Regions from separate parts of the Streptomyces sp. NPDC002276 genome, predicted to be linked through region 2. Evidence: riboswitches for the same ligand, from Rfam matches in the RefSeq annotation. Region 2 holds a riboswitch; each other region holds the start of a gene.
What was found. Region 2 has a riboswitch for cyclic di-AMP ahead of ACWIHT_RS31780 (transglycosylase SLT domain-containing protein). Riboswitches for the same ligand answer to the same signal wherever they lie in the genome.

Region 1: linked by a shared signal. The riboswitch ahead of ACWIHT_RS21065 (M23 family metallopeptidase) and the one ahead of ACWIHT_RS31780 (transglycosylase SLT domain-containing protein) in region 2 are both predicted to bind cyclic di-AMP.
Region 3: linked by a shared signal. The riboswitch ahead of ACWIHT_RS03030 (NlpC/P60 family protein) and the one ahead of ACWIHT_RS31780 (transglycosylase SLT domain-containing protein) in region 2 are both predicted to bind cyclic di-AMP.
Region 4: linked by a shared signal. The riboswitch ahead of ACWIHT_RS05235 (transglycosylase family protein) and the one ahead of ACWIHT_RS31780 (transglycosylase SLT domain-containing protein) in region 2 are both predicted to bind cyclic di-AMP.

The regions. Positions count from the first base shown of each region.
Region 1 covers NZ_JBSFCQ010000008.1:20,150-24,422, reverse strand. The annotation lists tRNA gene ACWIHT_RS21075 (tRNA-Met) at 1-41, shown strand, start outside; gene ACWIHT_RS21070 (PP2C family protein-serine/threonine phosphatase) at 165-1,256, shown strand; cyclic di-AMP (ydaO/yuaA leader) riboswitch at 1,409-1,565, shown strand; gene ACWIHT_RS21065 (M23 family metallopeptidase) at 1,577-2,584, shown strand; gene ACWIHT_RS21060 (aldo/keto reductase) at 2,643-3,587, shown strand; gene ACWIHT_RS21055 (PrsW family intramembrane metalloprotease) at 3,594-4,273, opposite strand, start outside.
Region 2 covers NZ_JBSFCQ010000014.1:175,242-179,514, forward strand. The annotation lists gene ACWIHT_RS31770 (LacI family DNA-binding transcriptional regulator) at 1-515, shown strand, start outside; gene ACWIHT_RS31775 (HAD family hydrolase) at 622-1,428, shown strand; gene ACWIHT_RS31780 (transglycosylase SLT domain-containing protein) at 1,540-2,007, opposite strand; cyclic di-AMP (ydaO/yuaA leader) riboswitch at 2,011-2,182, opposite strand; partial or broken gene ACWIHT_RS31785 (CocE/NonD family hydrolase C-terminal non-catalytic domain-containing protein) at 2,446-3,577, opposite strand; partial or broken gene ACWIHT_RS31790 (RNA-guided endonuclease InsQ/TnpB family protein) at 3,582-3,932, shown strand; partial or broken gene ACWIHT_RS31795 (oligopeptide:H+ symporter) at 4,034-4,273, opposite strand, start outside.
Region 3 covers NZ_JBSFCQ010000001.1:642,464-646,736, forward strand. The annotation lists gene ACWIHT_RS03020 (endonuclease/exonuclease/phosphatase family protein) at 1-59, shown strand, start outside; gene ACWIHT_RS03025 (hypothetical protein) at 61-525, opposite strand; gene ACWIHT_RS03030 (NlpC/P60 family protein) at 710-2,467, opposite strand; cyclic di-AMP (ydaO/yuaA leader) riboswitch at 2,476-2,649, opposite strand; gene ACWIHT_RS03035 (DUF1996 domain-containing protein) at 2,984-4,273, shown strand, end outside.
Region 4 covers NZ_JBSFCQ010000002.1:28,770-33,042, reverse strand. The annotation lists gene eno (phosphopyruvate hydratase) at 1-1,280, opposite strand, end outside; gene ACWIHT_RS05235 (transglycosylase family protein) at 1,574-2,275, opposite strand; cyclic di-AMP (ydaO/yuaA leader) riboswitch at 2,285-2,457, opposite strand; gene ACWIHT_RS05230 (transglycosylase family protein) at 2,651-3,646, opposite strand; gene ACWIHT_RS05225 (cytochrome P450 family protein) at 3,836-4,273, opposite strand, start outside.

The sequences.
Region 1 (4,273 bases), on a different contig from region 2:
TCATAACCCAGAGGTCGCAGGTTCAAATCCTGTCCCCGCTACTCAAGGCCAAGGGCCGGAATCCAGAACATGGATTCCGGCCCTTGGTGTTTTCCCGCAGTTTTCTCCACCCCGGTCGGCCCACCCCGCTCGCAGCCCTCCCCCCGCCAGGAAAAACTGGACGCGTGGAGGAGGGTACGTATGTGCGAGCCGGCGGGCGCGTCCTCACCCTCGTCCGTCGGTTGCCCGCCCTGCTGCTGATCGTCGGCGCGTGCTACGACTACTTCACCCCGCAGGCCTTCACGGCGGCCCCCTTCTTCACCGCCGCCCCGCTCGTCGCCGCCCCGCTCTACTCGCGGCGCGGCACCGTCCTCACCGGCCTGGCCTCGGTCGCCGTCGTCCTCGTCATCCACATCAGGCTCGGCATCGTCCTCCGTATCGACGCGGTCACCGAGATGGCCACCGTGGCGACGGTCGCCGGTCTCGCCGTCCTCATCAACGCCCTCGTCCGCCGCCGCAGCGAACAACTCGCCTCCGTGCGCGAGATCGCCGAGGCCGCCCAGCGCGCCGTACTGCCCGAACCGGCCGAGCGCATCGGCGGGTTCGAGATCGCCGCCCGCTACGAGGCGGCGCAGGAAGGCGCGTTCATCGGCGGCGACCTGTACGCGGTCCAGGACACCCCGCACGGCGTACGGCTGGTCGTGGGCGACGTACGCGGGAAGGGCATGGGCGCGGTCGCCGCCGTGGCGGTCGTCATCGGGGCGTTCCGGGAGGCCGCCGAGCAGGAGAGCACCCTGGAGGCGGTCGCGCAGCGGCTGGAGCGGGCGCTCGCGCGCGAGGGCACCCGGCGCGACGGGCTGGACGCGTTCGAGGGGTTCACCACAGCCGTACTCGCCGAACTCCCGCACGGCGACGGCGTCTTGAGGATCGTCGACCGGGGCCACCCGCCGCCGCTGCTCCTGCACGCGGACGGCACCGTGGACACCCTGCTCGTCAAGGAACCCGCACTGCCCCTGGGAATGGGCGAGTTGGGGTTCTGGCCCGACCGGGCCGAGGAGTTCGCGTTCCCCGGCGGCGCCACCCTGCTCCTCTACACCGACGGCCTGTCCGAGGCCCGCGACTGCCACGGCGTGTTCTACGACCCCGGGGAGCGGCTCGCCGGGCGGACCTTCCGCAGCCCCGAGGCGTTGCTCGGCCTCCTGGCCAAGGAGGTGCGCCGCTACTCCGGGGGCGGGATGACCGACGACATGGCGATGATCGCGGTACGCCATCCATGACCGGTCAACTCACCCGTTTTTCGCCGGTCATGGGCCCTTCGTCCAGCAAGGAAAGGTTAATGATCAAGCGAACAGGCTTGGAAACGGGCGCCTGTGTCTATTAACGTTCGATAACGCAGCACGGTCGTCCCAGCCGTCACAAGAGACAGCTCCGTGCGCACGCGCCGAATCCCGCGAGGGAACCGGGGAACCACCACTTGGGGTGAATCGCACGTCGACAGTCGTGGCAACACGACCGGTTTACGCGCGTAGGAGACCTTCCTGCTCCGAACCCGTCAGCTAACCCGGTAGGCGAGAAGGAAGGAAAGGAGCACGCCCACGTGGCGTCCAACCAGGCTGCCCCAGAAGCCCCGTTCGTCTACGGCGGTTTCCGCCCCGACGAGGGCCCCTGGGAGGAGTGGAACCCCAGCGCGGAGTCCGTTCTTCCCAACCGCGGCAAGCACCGTGTCGCCAAGCAGCGTGGTGGCGGGGGATTCGCCCGCAGCTCCACCGTCCTGGGCGTCGGTGTCATAGCCGCCGTCAGCGCCGGCGGGATGGCCAGCGCCAACACCGGCAAGCCGCCCGTCTCGATCTCCATGCCCGACCTGCCCTCCGTGGGCCACCTGCTGGACGACTCCCCCAGTACGCCGAAGGGTTCCGCGACCGCGCTCAGCAGCGTCGGCGTGACCACCACCGAGACCGCCAAGGGCACCTCGGACGCGGGCGAACTGCTGCGCAACCGGATCATGGAACAGGCCGAGCTCCAGCAGCTCCAGGTCGACGGCAAGTCCCAGGCCGCCGCCGAGGCCGCCGTCGCCAAGCAGGTCGACGCCGCCGCCGCGAAGGCCGAGCAGGACGCCGCGAAGAAGGCCGCCGACGCCAAGAAGGACGCCGAGGCCGCCGCCAAGAAGAAGGCGGAGACGGCGAAGCTCGCCGCGCTCGCCAAGCAGTACACGCTGCCGGTCGGCTCGTACACGATCACCGGCACCTTCGGCCAGGCCGGCTCCATGTGGTCCTCCGGCTACCACACCGGACTCGACTTCGCCGCCCCCACCGGCACGCTGATCAAGGCCATCCACAGCGGCACGGTCACCGAGGCGGGCTGGGCGGGGTCCTACGGCTACCGCACGATCCTCACCCTCGACGACGGCACCGAGCTGTGGTTCTGCCACCAGTCCTCGATCAACGTCAGCGTCGGCCAGAAGGTCGCCACCGGAGACGTCATCGGCCGCGTGGGCGCCACCGGGAACGTGACCGGGCCGCACCTGCACCTTGAGGTCCACATCAACGGCGCAGCCACCGCGAGCGACCCGGCGCCCTGGCTGCGCAGCAAGGGCCTCAATCCCTGACGCACCCTTGAACCACCTGTTGGAATATCCGGTTCCGGTCCGGCAGTTGTCGTAGAGCATGACTTCTCTTCGCAAGCTGGGCCGGTCCGATCTGGAGATCTTCCCGCTGAACCTCGGCGGCAACGTCTTCGGCTGGACCGCCGACGAGGCGACTTCCTTCGCCGTGCTGGACGCGTACGCCGCCGCGGGCGGCAACTTCGTCGACACCGCCGACTCCTACTCGGCGTTCGCCCCGGGCAACCAGGGCGGCGAGTCCGAGACCGTCATCGGCAAGTGGGTCAAGGCCCGCGGCAACCGCTCCGACGTCGTCATCGCCACCAAGGTCAGCCAGCACCCCGAGTACCCGGGCCTGTCCGCCGCCAACATCAAGGCCGCCGCCGAGGCCTCCCTGCGCCGCCTGGACACCGACCACATCGACCTCTACTACCCCCACTTCGACCAGGTCGAGGTGCCGGTCGAGGAGATCGTCGGCGCGCTCGACGAACTGGTCAAGGCGGGCAAGGTGCGGCACATCGCCGCCTCCAACATCACGCCCGAGCGCCTTCAGGCCTCCCTCGACTTCTCCGACCGCGAGGGCCTGGCCCGCTACGTCGCGATCCAGCCCCACTACAACCTCGTCTCGCGCGACACCTACGAGGGCGAACTCCGGGACGTGGCCGAGCGCAACGGCCTCGCGGCGCTCCCCTACTTCGCCCTCGCGGCCGGCTTCCTCACCGGCAAGTACCGGCCCGGTACGACCGTGGACAGCCCGCGCGCCGGACTCGCCGGCAAGTACCTCGCCTCGGAGCGCGGCCAGAAGGTCCTGACCGCCTTGGACGAGGTCGCCCAGGCCCACGACGCCTCCGTCGCGACGGTCGCCCTCGCCTGGCTCGCCGCCCAGCCCACGGTCGCCGCCCCGATCGCCTCCGCCAGAAGCCTGGACCAACTGCCCGACCTGCTCGCCGTGGCCGAACTGGCCCTCACGGACGCCGAGATCGAGCAGCTGACGCAGGCCTCCGCCTGACGGTCGTCAGGTCCGGTACGGGTTGTACGCGGACTGCGGTGCCGCCGTGTTCCCGTACACCGGCCACGGTGGCACCACCACCGGCACCGGCGGCGCGATCCGCCGCGCCGCGTACTCCAGCGCGGGCCGCGCCACCTCCCGCCCCTGCCACAGCTCGCGCAGCAACTCCCCTTCCCGTACGGCGAATTCGGCGCCGACCCGGCCCCGCGCGGCCCGGTACCGCAGGAACGCCAGGGAGGTCGCACAGGCCTCGTAACGGGCCACCGAGCGGGCGGCGGGGCGGCCGAGACAGTGGCTGGCGTACTCGCGGGCCAGCCGGCGGCCCCGCATCGAGCCGAGCACGAACGGTTCGCTCGGGGTCAGCCAGCCCGCGAGGACATACACGGGCAACTCCTCGCGCACGGCGCGCAGTTCACGCTGCCGGGTCCAGACCGCGAGCCAGGTCAGCAGGCCGAACGCGGGCACCATGAACAGGCCGTAGACCTCGAAGAAGCCGTACTGGCCGAAGGTCGAGGAGCCGTTCCAGACCGCGTGCATGCCCATCGCGAGCAGCAGTCCGGTCAGCGGCACCAGGACGCGCCGGACGTGGCGCCGGTCGGGGGAGCGGGCGGCGAGGCCGAAGCCGATGCCGGTCAGGACGGTGAACAGGGGGTGCGCGAAAGGGGACATGACGATGCGCACGAAGA
Region 2 (4,273 bases):
CAGCGGCCGACCGGGACGGCGCCCAGGAGATGGTCCGTCACCTCATCGCACGGGGCCGCCGCCGCATCGCCATGGTCACCGGCCCGCTCGACGCACCGGGCGGCCCCGACCGCCTGGCCGGCTACCGCGACGTCCTCACCGAAGCGGGGCTGCCCCACGACCCGACCCTCGTGGTCGAGGGCGACTACCGCCGCACGGGCGGCGAGGAAGCGGCGCGGCGCCTCCTCGCCCAGGCCCCCGACATAGACGCGGTGTTCGTAGCCTCCGACCTCATGGCCCTGGGAGTCGTCAACACCCTTCAGCAATCCGGCCGTTCGGTCCCGGATGACATCGCTGTCGGAGGCTTCGACGACTCGGCGGCGGCCACGGCGATCACCCCCGCCCTCACGACCATGCGCCAGCCCTACGACCGCATCAGCGCCGAGATGGTCCGCATGCTGCTCGCGCAGATCGCCGGCGAGGACACGGCGGGCGTGATCCTGCCCACCGAACTGGTGATCCGGGAGTCGGCATAACCGCCGTAACTGTCAAACCAACCGGAACTCGGGTCAACGGATGTGAAGGCAGCAGCCGTCCGGTTCGTGTCGAGTCGGTGGGGCGTTCCATCCGTATTCTCTGATCATGGCCGCACCCCTCGCATATGCACTGATCGCCACCGACCTGGACGGAACGCTGCTGCGCGGCGACGACACACTCTCCGACCGGTCCCGCAACGCACTCGCGAGGGCGGCGGCGGCCGGCGCCCGGCACCTGGTCGTCACCGGCAGGCCCGCCCCGAGAGTGCGCCCGCTCCTCGAAGACCTCGGCAGCAGGGGGCTCGCGGTGTGCGGACAGGGCGCCCAGTTGTACGACGCCGGTGCGGACCGTCTGCTCTGGTCGGTCACCCTGGACCGTGAGCTGGCGGAGACCGCGCTCGGCAAGATCGAGGCGGAAGTGGGCCAGGTCTACGCGGCGGTCGACCAGGACGGAGTGGACGGCCTCACGCTCATCGAGCCCGGCTACCTGATGCCCCACCCCACGCTCCCCGCGGTGCGTGTGGGGAAGCGCGACGACCTGTGGTGCGAACCGATCAGCAAGGTGTTGCTCCGTCACCCGGCCCTGGAGGACGACGAGTTGGCGTCCACGGCGCGCTCGGTGGTCGGTTCCCTGGCCTCGGTCACCATGTCCGGCCCCGGCACCGTCGAACTCCAGCCACTCGGCATCACCAAGGCGACGGGCCTCGCCCTGGCGGCCCACCACTTGGGCCTGACCCCGTCCGACACCATTGCCTTCGGCGACATGCCGAACGACATCCCGATGTTCGACTGGGCAGCACATGGAGTGGCGATGGCCAACGCCCACCCGGAGTTGAAGGCAGTAGCCGATGAGGTAACGCTGTCGAACGAGAACGACGGCATCGCGCTGGTACTTGAAAGACTCTTCAGCTGAAGGTCTTCAGGGGCGCGGGGCTGTGTCAATTTGCGGCTCCGCCGCGCGGGCGCGACCAGCCACGACGGCGGTGCCACTCAAAACACAACCCGTCATGGCTGGTCCACGTTTCTAGTAAGCCCCGTAAACGTTGTCGATCGACCCATAAACCGCCGCAGCGTAATTGCACGCAGCCGTGATGTTCGCAACCGGGTCATAAGGATCAAACGCAGTCCCGGCAACGTGATACGCGTTGAACGTCGGGTCGATCACCTGGAGCAGCCCCTTCGACGGCGTACCCGCCGCCGCGTTGGAGTCCCAGTTGTTGATCGCGTACGGGTTGCCGGACGACTCACGGATCACGTTCCGGTAGATCCCGTTGTACGTCCCCGGAATCCCCTTCTGCGCCATGATCGCGAGCGACTCGCGGATCCACCCGTCAAGGGTGTTGGGGTACCCGGCGGCGGTGGTCGAGGCGGTGGTGGCCGCGGACGCGGTGGTCGCCCCGACGACGGGCAGCGCGAGGATCGCGACACCGGTACCGGCGACAACGACACGGCGGACAAGGCGGGCGCGGCGGGACTGAGCGGATGCAGGCATGACGAGGTTCCTCTCCGTCGCCTGCGAGGTGAGCTGTCGGGTTCGGGCTGGGAGGTGCCCGGCCACGCCCTCACGGACGTGACTTAACCCCAAGCCGTCCCGGTCGTGCTGACCGGTCCGGCGACTTACCTGGGTCCCCCGCTCCTGCCGTGCGAGAAGTTCGTGACTGGGATGCCGGGCGGCGGCAGGATTCGGCGTTCCGCTCGACAGGCCCGGAAACTATGCGAGAGCACATGTCCGGAACAAGTGGCGGAATCACACCTAACCCCTATTGACCTTGATCTGAGGCGTATGGGGCACTTGATCCTTTGCGTAAGCCAAGGTTCAACTGTCAATCGCCACAAGGGGAAACGCGAACACACGGGACCACAGGTCACGCACAGAAACGCGTGACCCAACTCACGGCAGGATTAAGAACGGCAAATCGGGCATTCGCCCTCAACTGGCAGTTCTCGGAATCCTTTTCTCCCAAGTGCGGTGAAAGATCACTTCGCCGCCCTCGGTGCAGATCACCTCATTCGAGGTAATAAAGTCCGTTTCGTCGCAAGTAATCTCCGACCGCGTGCGCACGGTCGTGTCCCATCCCAGCTCCGGCCGATGCAGCCGGATCGTCCAGTCGGACCGCGTACGGGCGGACAACGGTTCCGCCTCGTCGATCGTGTACGTCTCCAGCGCGTCCTCGGTGAACTCAAGCCCGTCCGGATACACCCGCGTGCCCCCCGTACCGGGGGTCCACCTCCAGCCGCCACTCGCCCTTCGCCACATCCCGTACGACCAGCCGCTCGGGCCGCGGCTCGTCCAGCGTGGCGGGGTAGTTGACCCCGATCGGCGCGGCCTCCTCGGGCTCGTCGAAGCGAATAACAGGCCCCAACTCCTGCTCCCGAACCGGGAGTTCCATCGCACTCCCCTCCGGGTCCAGCGTGAACCCCGCCGCCGACTCCGGCTGCGGCCAGATCCACGGCCAGTACGCCGACGACACCGCGAGCCGGATCCGATGCCCCGGCGGGAACGCGTGCCCGATCCCGTTCAGCTCGAAGGTCACGTCCTCCGTGGCACCCGGCGTCCAGGGCACCGCCCGGTCTCGCCCGAACCGCGCCGACAGATTCAGCACACCCCGGGTGACCAGCGTCGAGGAACCGTCCGGGGCGACATCGCACAGCCGCGCGGTCACTTGCCCGCGCTCCACCCCACTCGTCAGCCGCAGCCGCACCCTCGGCCGCCCCAGCACCCACGTCTCGGCCGGCACCTCGAACTCGAAGCACGCCGACCGCGCGTCCTCGTCCCGCTGGTCCGGCGGCAGATCGGCGTCGTTCCCGAAGGGGAAGAAACGGCCTGCGTCCACCCCGGTGTGCATGGGAGAGCGGACGATCACGGGCGCGCCCCGGAGGCCGTACGTCGTCGTCTTCACGTGCGGCGAGGGCCACGCGGGCTCGCCGACCCAACGGCCCGGCAGGGTGTCGTAGACCGTGGCCGGAGGATGCGAGTCGCTGACGTAGGCGCGCAGGAGTGGGTCGGCCGTCACGCCTGTGTCCTCGCCCTTCAGCCAGTGGTCCCACCAGCGGAGGGTCTCCTACATGAGCAAGGCTCCCGCGCCGAAGCCCGATCCCGACCGGCCGGGTGCGTTCCTGCCCAACGGGGCGGCGGCGAAGGCCGGGCTCAACCGCTCGATCACCGATGCCGGTTGGGGGGTGTTCCTGACGATCCTGCACGCCAAGGCTGAAAACGCCGGACGGGAAGTGATCGCCGTGGACCCCCGCAACACCTCCCGGCGGTGCCCCCAATGCGGGCACACCGCCAAGGAGAACCGGCCCACTCAGGAGAAGTTCCACTGCGTCTCGTGCGGCCATCACGCGCATGCGGACACGGTGGGAGCGATCAACGTTCTACGGGCCGGGCTGGTCCGTCGCGAAGCCCAACCGGCATAGCGAGAAGCCACCCTCTTCAGGGGGTGGAGGAGTCACGTAGTAGAGCGCGAAACCAACCAACCCCACCACCGGACCGACCGAACCGACCGAACCGGACACCGAGCCGAACCGGCGTCCCGGCGGTCGTCGTCGGTGCGGTAGAGCTTGCCGACCATGGTGGCCACGTTGGGTTTGAGCAGGCCGGTACCGGCGCTGATCAGGCCGAGGCCCACCCAGGTCATCGTGCCCGTGGGGACCGCCATCGCGTAGTGCCCGCAGGCGATCAGGATCCCGCCCCACAGCACCGCGCGGTACGAGCCGAGGATGCGGTCGGCGAGCCAGCCGCCCGCGACCGAGACGAG
Region 3 (4,273 bases), on a different contig from region 2:
GCGCGCCGAGGGTGGAGATCTCCGATCACCGGCCGCTGGTGGTGGAGCTGTCGCTGTGAGTCAGTTCCACAGGGGGTAGGTCACGGTGTGCTGGAACTTGTCCGGCCGCGCTCCGGGGTACGTCAGGGTGATCTCGCCGTACTGCCGCAGCTGCGGATGCCGCTTCCACGTCTGCGCGGAGTCGAGCCGCACGGTCACCGGGAAGGAGTGGAACTTGCCCACCGCGCAATAAGGTTTGCAGTCGTTCACCCAGTTGACGCCCGTCGCCGTCGCGGAGTTGGCGTTCCAGTCGGTCCAACGCAGCGACGTCAGGCGGCTGTTGCCGTCGCCGCAGGCCAGCATGAAGTCGCTGGGACGCACCTCGGGATGCCAGAGGCAGTCGACCAGCACGGGGACCGCGGGCTGCCGCTGGGCGACCGGTTGCGCGTGCACCGTCGCCGGGGCCGCGGACGAGGTGCCCACGGCCGGCGCCAGCAGAGCGGCGGCACAGACCGTGACGACTCCGACCATGGTGTGTTTGTACATGTCCGCTCCCGGCCGCCCGTTCGTACCCGTCACTCCGCACCCGCACCGGCGGTGGACCCGCCTGCGGGACACGGTCGTCGTCCGTCTTCTGGTTCGACGCTACGACCGTGTCCTGGGTTCCACCACTCGTACAGAGCAACGACGCGGCCCGCAGGGAGTAGCGGGACGCGTGTGAACCAGTGGCTCAGGCGGGTCGTACGGCGCCCCGGATGGCGGCGGAACCGGCGTAGAAGATCGACTCCTCGCGTATCGGAGTGCCGGGGCTCGGCGCGTGGATCATCAGGCCGTTGCCGGTGTAGAGGCCGACGTGGTCGATGCTGTCGTAGAAGAAGATCAGATCGCCGGCGTGGATGTCCGTGAGCGGGACGAGGGCGCCCGCGCCGGACTGTTCCTGGGCGGTGCGCGGGAGGAGGACCCCCGCCGCCTTCCATGCGGCCTGGGTGAGGCTGGAGCAGTCGTACGCGTCCGGTCCCGCCGCGCCCCACAGGCAGGGCCTGCCGATCTGCGCGCGGGCGAAGGCGAGCGCGGTGGCGGTCTTGCTCTGGGCGCCGGCGTCCGGTGCGGTCGTGGTGGGGATGACCGCGGCGGGCGCCGGGCTCATGGCCGGGGCCGGTGGGAGGGTGACTTCCGGGGCCATGGCCGGAGGGGCGGGGGGTGCGAGTGTGGGGGCGACGGACGGGGCCGCGGCGAAGGCGACCTCGGGGGCGGGGGCGGTCGGCTGCCACTCCTGCTGGGGCGGGCGCCAAAACGGTTCCGGCGCGGGCTGCCACTCGGGCTGGGCCGTGGGCTGCTGGGGGATGAGAGGTATCTGCCCCGTGGACCAGGCCGGTTGCTCGGCGACTGCGGGCATCTGCCCGGTCGACCAGGCAGGTTGCTCGGTCACCGCTGGCATCTGTCCTGTCGACCACATCTGCTGTTGCTCGGTCACCACGGGGAACTGGCCGGTGGACCACGGCGGTTGCTGTGTCACCGCGGGCATCTGCCCTGTCGACCAGGTCTGTTGTTGCTCGGTCACCATCGGCATCTGTCCGGTGGACCACGTGGTCTCCGGGGCGGGCCAGGCCGTCTCCGGGGGCGGCCAGGTGGCGCCCGTCGGCGCGGTCTCGGTACGCGGTGTGCCGATGGACGGGAGCAGGTCCAGGCTCGCGGTGAGCGGGTCGAAGGCCGGTGCCGGGGCGGTCGCGAACTGCTGCGGTGCCATGACGCGCGCGGGCGGCACGTCGACGGCCGGGGCGGGCGGTACCGGCGGCAGGTCGAGGACGGTCGCCGTGGGCGTCTGCGACATCTGGGCCTGAGCCATCTGCGCGATCTGGGCGATCTGAGACATCTGCGGAGGCTGCGGCACCTGCGCCTGAGGTACCTGTGCCTGCGGCATCTGTGACATCTGCGGCATCTGTGCCATCACGGGAGACTGCTGTGTCTCCTGTGCGGCGGGAGGCAGCGCGGCAATGGGTGCAGCGGTCAACTCCGCTACGGGGGGCATGAGTTGCGGGGCGGTGGGCTCCGGTGCGGCGGTGGTCCCCATGGTCAGTTCGGCCACGGCGCGACCGGGCTGCATTTCGAGTTCGCGGCCGGTGCTCTGGGGCTCGGGGCGTCGCTCGGGTCGTTCGGACCGCTCGGGGCGGGACTCGGCCGGGCGGGCCGGGGTCCTGCCGGGCGGCAGCATCGCCGGTACGGTCGGGCCCAGTTGGGTGCGGGCGCGGTCGAACAGCTGCCGGGTGACGGCTTCGACGGCGGGGTCGGAAGGACGTGACGCGCTGGGGCGGGCCTCGACACGCTTGCGCGGTTTCCCGGACATCGCACGTGTGGCGTTGTAGTTTCCGGTGGCCGTCTCGGCCCTGTCGTAAAGGGAGTTGATCCGCCGCTGGACTTCGTCGCGGCTGGGTCGGTCGTCCACGGTGGGGCCACTGCCTCCGGTGCGCGTGCGTCGTTCTGCCGGCATGGCAGACGTGCTCCTTCCGCTTCGCGCCTACCGGGTTAGCTGTCGGGTTCGGGCGTCGATCACGGAAGGTTTGCCCTACGGTCCTTGCCCTGAGGGGCAGTTGGACCGATTCACCCCAAGTTCGGTTGGGTCCCCGGCTCCGGCTGTCGCGAGCGACACGCCGGACTCGGCGCGAGCCGTGCGGCCCGGCGCCGATCGCCGGAGTAGGTCGTACGGCCTGAGCGCCAACTTAGCCAACGTGTGTGCCTCGTGTGAAGGTTGAAGCGCGATATGTCCGATACGTATTTGTGACCTTTACCTCGCCCTGGTGTGTCGAGGGGGCAGGAGCCCGCCGGGGCCGGTGATCCATAAGAGGTCGCTATGAATTTCTGGGACGGTTGAACACACCGGGGCCCGGCTCCGTATTGGGTCGGGGGATTTCCATGCCGGGACGAGCCGGGCCGACCGATACGTGTAGGAGCAACTTCCTTGGCACGCAACACGCGCAGACGCCCCACAGGCGCACGACGCGCGACGATGGCAGCAGTCGCCCTGATGCTGGGCGGCGGAGGACTGATGGCGGCGAACGTCTACGCGTCGGCGTCCGAAGGTGGTTGGGGCGGTGACTCCGCCCAACAAGGGTCTCCGGACGCGGCATCGCGAGGCGCGACGATCGACTGCCCGGACGTCGGTACCCAGTTGACGACGGTGCCCGACGAGGCGAAGGCCGACGTCGACAAGGAACTCGCGAATCTGGACCAGCAGATAACCGAGGCCTACCAGAAACTTCAGGACTCAAGGGATTCCATTCGCCAGGACGCCTCCTTCGCCGACAACGAGATCATGAATCCGTTGAAGGAGAAGCGGGCCGAGACCATCGGGCGGATCGACGACGCCATCGCGCAGGTCGGGGACCGCCCGGAGGGACTCGACGCCCTCGCCGCCTGCACGCTGATCGCGCCCACGAACGAGACCGGCGATCAGGGTGACCAGGGAGGCAACGGCGACGACCAGAGCGCCAGCGCCAGCACCGGGGACCAGGGCGGCCAGGGTCAGCAGGGCCAGCAGCAGTCCACCAACGGGCCGGTCGCCTCTGACTACGCGGACATCACCTCCGTACAGCCGAATGTGAACGCTCCGCAGCAGCAGGCGGGCGCCTCGCGCGGTACGTTCGTCACCGCCTGCGGGGTGAACGAGAACGGCCTGTTCAACTCCGACAACGTGATCGTCGCGCCCGGTGTCACCAACGGCGCCCACCACTTCCACGACTACATCGGCAACCAGTCCAACAACGCCTTCGCCAGCGACCAGGACCTCGCGAACGCCGACACGAGCTGCGAGAACCCGGGCGACAAGTCCACCTACTACTGGCCGGTGCTGCGCCTGCAGAACGGCAAGCAGGAGCGGGACGCCGACAAGCCCGGCGGCGGCACCGAGGGCAACACCGGCGAGATCGTCACGGCCAAGCAGGTCACCCTGACCTTCGAGGGCAACCCGCAGAGCAAGGTCGTCGCGATGCCGCGCCTTCTGCGCATCATCACCGGCGACGCGAAGGCCTTCGTCAACGGCCCGGCCAACGCCAACGCCTCTTGGAGCTGCACCGGGTTCGAGGACCGTCAGCTCAAGGACAAGTACCCGCTGTGCCCGTCCGGCAGTGACGTCGTGCGCACCTTCAAGTTCCAGAGCTGCTGGGACGGCCGCAACATCGACAGCGCCAACCACCGCACCCACGTGGCCTTCGAGGCCGCCGACGGCGCCTGCCCGGCCGGCTTCGAGGCCATTCCGCAGCTGGTGCAGCGGATCGTCTACGCCGTCGACGCGCCGAGC
Region 4 (4,273 bases), on a different contig from region 2:
TTGAAGCGGGGGAACGCGCTGCGGCCCGCGTACTCGGCCGCGTCGTCGAGGATCTCCTCGATGCGCAGGAGCTGGTTGTACTTGGCGACGCGGTCCGAGCGGGCCGGGGCGCCGGTCTTGATCTGGCCGCAGTTCACCGCGACGGCGAGGTCGGCGATGGTGACGTCCTCGGTCTCGCCGGAGCGGTGGGACATCATGCACTTGAAGCCGTTGCGCTGGGCCATCTCGACGGCGTCCAGGGTCTCGGTCAGCGAGCCGATCTGGTTCACCTTGACGAGCAGGGCGTTGGCGGTGCCCTCCTCGATGCCGCGGGCGAGGCGCTCGGGGTTGGTGACGAAGAGGTCGTCGCCGACGATCTGGACCTTCTCGCCGATGCGGTCGGTGATGACCTTCCAGCCGGCCCAGTCGTCCTCGTACAGCGGGTCCTCGATGGAGACGAGCGGGTAGGCCGCCACGAGCTCCTCGTAGTACTCGGTCATCTCGGCGGCCGAGCGGGACTTGCCCTCGAACTCGTACTTGCCGTCCTTGTAGAACTCGGACGCGGCGACGTCGAGCGCGAGCGCGATCTGCTCGCCGGGGATGTAACCGGCCTGCTTGATGGCCTCAAGGATGAGGTCGAGGGCGGCGCGGTTGGACTCCAGGTTCGGGGCGAAGCCGCCCTCGTCGCCGAGGCCGGTGGACAGGCCCTTGGTCTTCAGCACCTTCTTGAGGGTGTGGTAGACCTCGGCGCCCCAGCGCAGCGCCTCGGAGAAGGACTCCGCGCCGATCGGGGCGATCATGAACTCCTGGATGTCCACGTTCGAGTCGGCGTGCGAGCCGCCGTTCAGGATGTTCATCATCGGAACGGGCAGCAGGTGCGCGTTCGGGCCACCGAGGTAGCGGAACAGCGGAAGGTCGGACGCCTCGGAGGCGGCGTGCGCGACGGCGAGGGAGACGCCGAGGATGGCGTTGGCGCCGAGCGAGCCCTTGTTGTCGGTGGCGTCCAGGTCGAACATCGCCTGGTCGATCAGGCGCTGCTCGGTGGCGTCGTAGCCGACCAGCTCCGGGCCGATCTGCTCGATGACGGCGAGTACGGCCTTCTCGACACCCTTGCCGCCGTAGCGGTTGGGGTCGCCGTCACGCAGTTCGACGGCTTCGAAGGCACCCGTGGAGGCGCCGGACGGAACGGCGGCACGACCCGTGCTGCCGTCGTCGAGGCCGACCTCGACCTCGACCGTGGGGTTGCCTCGGGAGTCCAGGATTTCCCGGGCTACGACGACGTCGATGGACGGCACGAGCATCTCCTTCTTGGGGTCTGACGCGGCTACGGCAACACCGCAGCGGCTCTGCGAGACGAGCCTAACCGGCTCGGGGCGATTGGCCATCCGGTCGGCCGCCTGATGGACAGAACCGAGAGTAAATTGTTTCCGAACGGAACAAAAAGGTTCCCTGAAGCGGAAACAAAAAAGCCCCGCCCCGGTGCGTACGGGGGAACACGCACCGGAGCGGGGAGCCCGTGGGGGACGGGGGTGACCCTCACGAGGTCTCCATAGTGCAGTCCACGGATGTGAGGGCGCTGTGGTTCAGCTGAGTGCTACTTAAGGTGCAGCTGCTGACCCGGGTAGATGAAGTCGGCGTCGTCGATGATGCTCTTGTTCAGCTTGAACAGCTGCTGCCAGCCGCCCTTGACCTTGTGCTTCTCGGCGATGGAGCTGAGGGTGTCGCCCTTGACGACCTTGTACTCGCCGTCACCCTTCTTGACCTTCTTGCCGGTCGGGGTGGTGACGGTCTTCTTCACGGCCGGGCGCTCGGCGGAGCGGGAGGCGGTGGTGTCGGTCGTGGAGCGCTCGGTGGTGCTCTTGCTCGACGAGCCGCTGCTGTTCGAGGAGCTGGAGGAGCTGCCGCCGGAGTAGGTGGCGCTGGAGAGGCCGGTGCCGCAGGTGGGCCAGGCACCCTTGCCCTGGGCGGCGAGAACCTTCTCGGCCACGGCTATCTGCTGGGACTTGGAGGCCTGGTTCGCGGTGGAGGCGTAGGCGGTGCCGCCGTACGCGGCCCACGTCGAGGCGGAGAACTGGAGACCGCCGTAGTAGCCGTTTCCGGTGTTGATGGACCAGTTGCCGCCGGACTCGCAGCTGGCGACCGTGTCCCACTCGGAGGCGGTGGCGGCGGAGGCGTTGCCGGCCGCCATGAGCGGGGCGGCGATGGCGACACCGGTCACGCCGGCGAGCGTGGCGACGCGGGTAGACCGCTGAAGAACTGTCGGACGGCGGTGCTTGCCCTTGCTGGAAAACAGCATGGAAGATCCCAATCCCCTCACCGACGCCTACGAGGTGAGCTGTCGGGTTCGGGCCGTGTGAGTTGCCCGGCCGCGCACCTCTCGGTGCGCGACTTAACCCCAAGCCGGTTCCGGTGTCTCTCAACTCCCGGGCCCGGCACTTACCTTGGGTCCCCCGCTCCTGCCTACGGCGCTTGACGCGACGACTGTTCCCGGAGGCCGCTGGCAGGACTCGGCGTGTGCGGCAGCCGGGGCTCGTGGTGACGAGCGGCCTTGACCGTAGACAGGGAAGGCACGGGATTTCAAAGACGATCAGGGCTTCTGAGACTCATCCCACACTTTCACCAAAGCGGACATTCGGCGCGAAGCGTGACGTGAACTCCCGCTGTTTTGCTGCTACTTTCCGCCCGTTTCAGCACTGACGTCCAGGGTCTGACCGGCGACGACAGCGGACGGATCGGCGCCTATCACCTTTTTGTTCTCGGCGTACAGCGCGCGCCATCCGCCGTCGAAGTCAAGGGAGTCGGCGATGGACGCGAGAGAGTCGCCGGCGCGGACGGTGTACGTCTTGGGCGTCACGCTCTCCTCGGCGCTCGCGCCGCGGTGCTTGCCGGTGCTCTGCTGCTCGACGCCGTCATCGGTGGAGTCGTCGAGCGCGCCGGTGTCGACGAGGCTCCACTTGCCCACCGCCTGCTCCGAGTTGTCCGATTCGTCGAGTTTCGGGGAGGCGGTGGCCGAGCCGTCGTCCGTCGAAGGAGTGGTGGACTTGTCGGACTTGGCGGGGTTGTCCGTCGCGGAGGGGGTCGGGCTCTGCGAGTCGGACGCATCGGAGGGGGTCGGCTCCGTGTTGCCGGAGTTGGACAACCCGAACGATCCGGAGGCACCGGAAGAGTCCGAGGAATCGGAGGAGTCGGAGGAAGCCGAAGAACCCGAGGAGCCCGAGGAGCCCGACGAGCCGGTCGCACCGGTCGACGGCGAGTCGCTCGCGACTCCGGTGTCGACGTCCGCCGAGCCCGAGGTCGTGGTGAGGCCGGCGACCAGCGCGCAGGTGACCCACTCGGAGGTGCCCTTGGCGTCGAGGATCTTCTCGGCGACGGCTATCTGCTGGGAGCGACTGGCGAGGTCGGCGGTCGGTGCGTAGTCCTGGCCGCCGTACTTGTTCCAGTCGTCCTGGGTCAGCTGGAGCCCGCCGTAGTGGCCGTTGCCGCTGTTCTCGCTCCAGGAGCCGCCGGTCTCGCACTGGGCCACCTTGTCCCAGGTGGTGCCGTCGGCGGCGTTCGCGGCGGCGGCGCCGAGGAGGGGGATGGCGATGGCGGAGCCGGTCACGCCGGCCGCGACGAGCATTGCCGGAGCCTGGCGGGGGCGACGGTGACGACCGTTCCCGGAGAGCATGCGGAGGCCTTTCGCGTGACGGCGGGGGGACCGCGCGACGGGTGCTGCGGGGCGCCGCGCTGGTACGTGAACGTAGCCGCAGTCGATCACTTGTCACAAGTTAATGCCACGTAGATCACGTGAAGATCACAGAGTTGAGGAACTGTCATCTTCGGGTTTACGCGGCGAGATGGCCCGTTCGGTCCGGGTTTACGGGTTTGGTGTGGTCGCTCCGGGGGTGAACTCCACTGGCAGGGTGCGCAGTCCGCGCATGATGAGGCCGCCGCGCCAGCGCAAGTCGGCCGGATCCGCCGCGAGTTGGAGGTCGGGCAGGCGGGTGAGGAGGGTGGCGAGCGCGGTCTGTCCCTCCAGGCGGGCGAGCGGGGCGCCGAGGCAGTAGTGGATGCCGTGGCCGTAGCCGAGGTGTTGATTGTCACGCCGACCGAGGTCGAGGACGTCGGGATCGGCGAACCGTTCCGGATCGCGGTCCGCCGCGGCCAGGACGACCAGTACGGGATCGCCGGCCGCGATGTCCTGCCCGCCGAGGGTGACGGAGCGGGTGGCGAACCGCCAGGTCGCCAGCTCCACCGGGCCGTCGTAGCGCAGGAGTTCCTCGACGCCGGTTTCGAGGAGGCCGTGTTCGCCCGC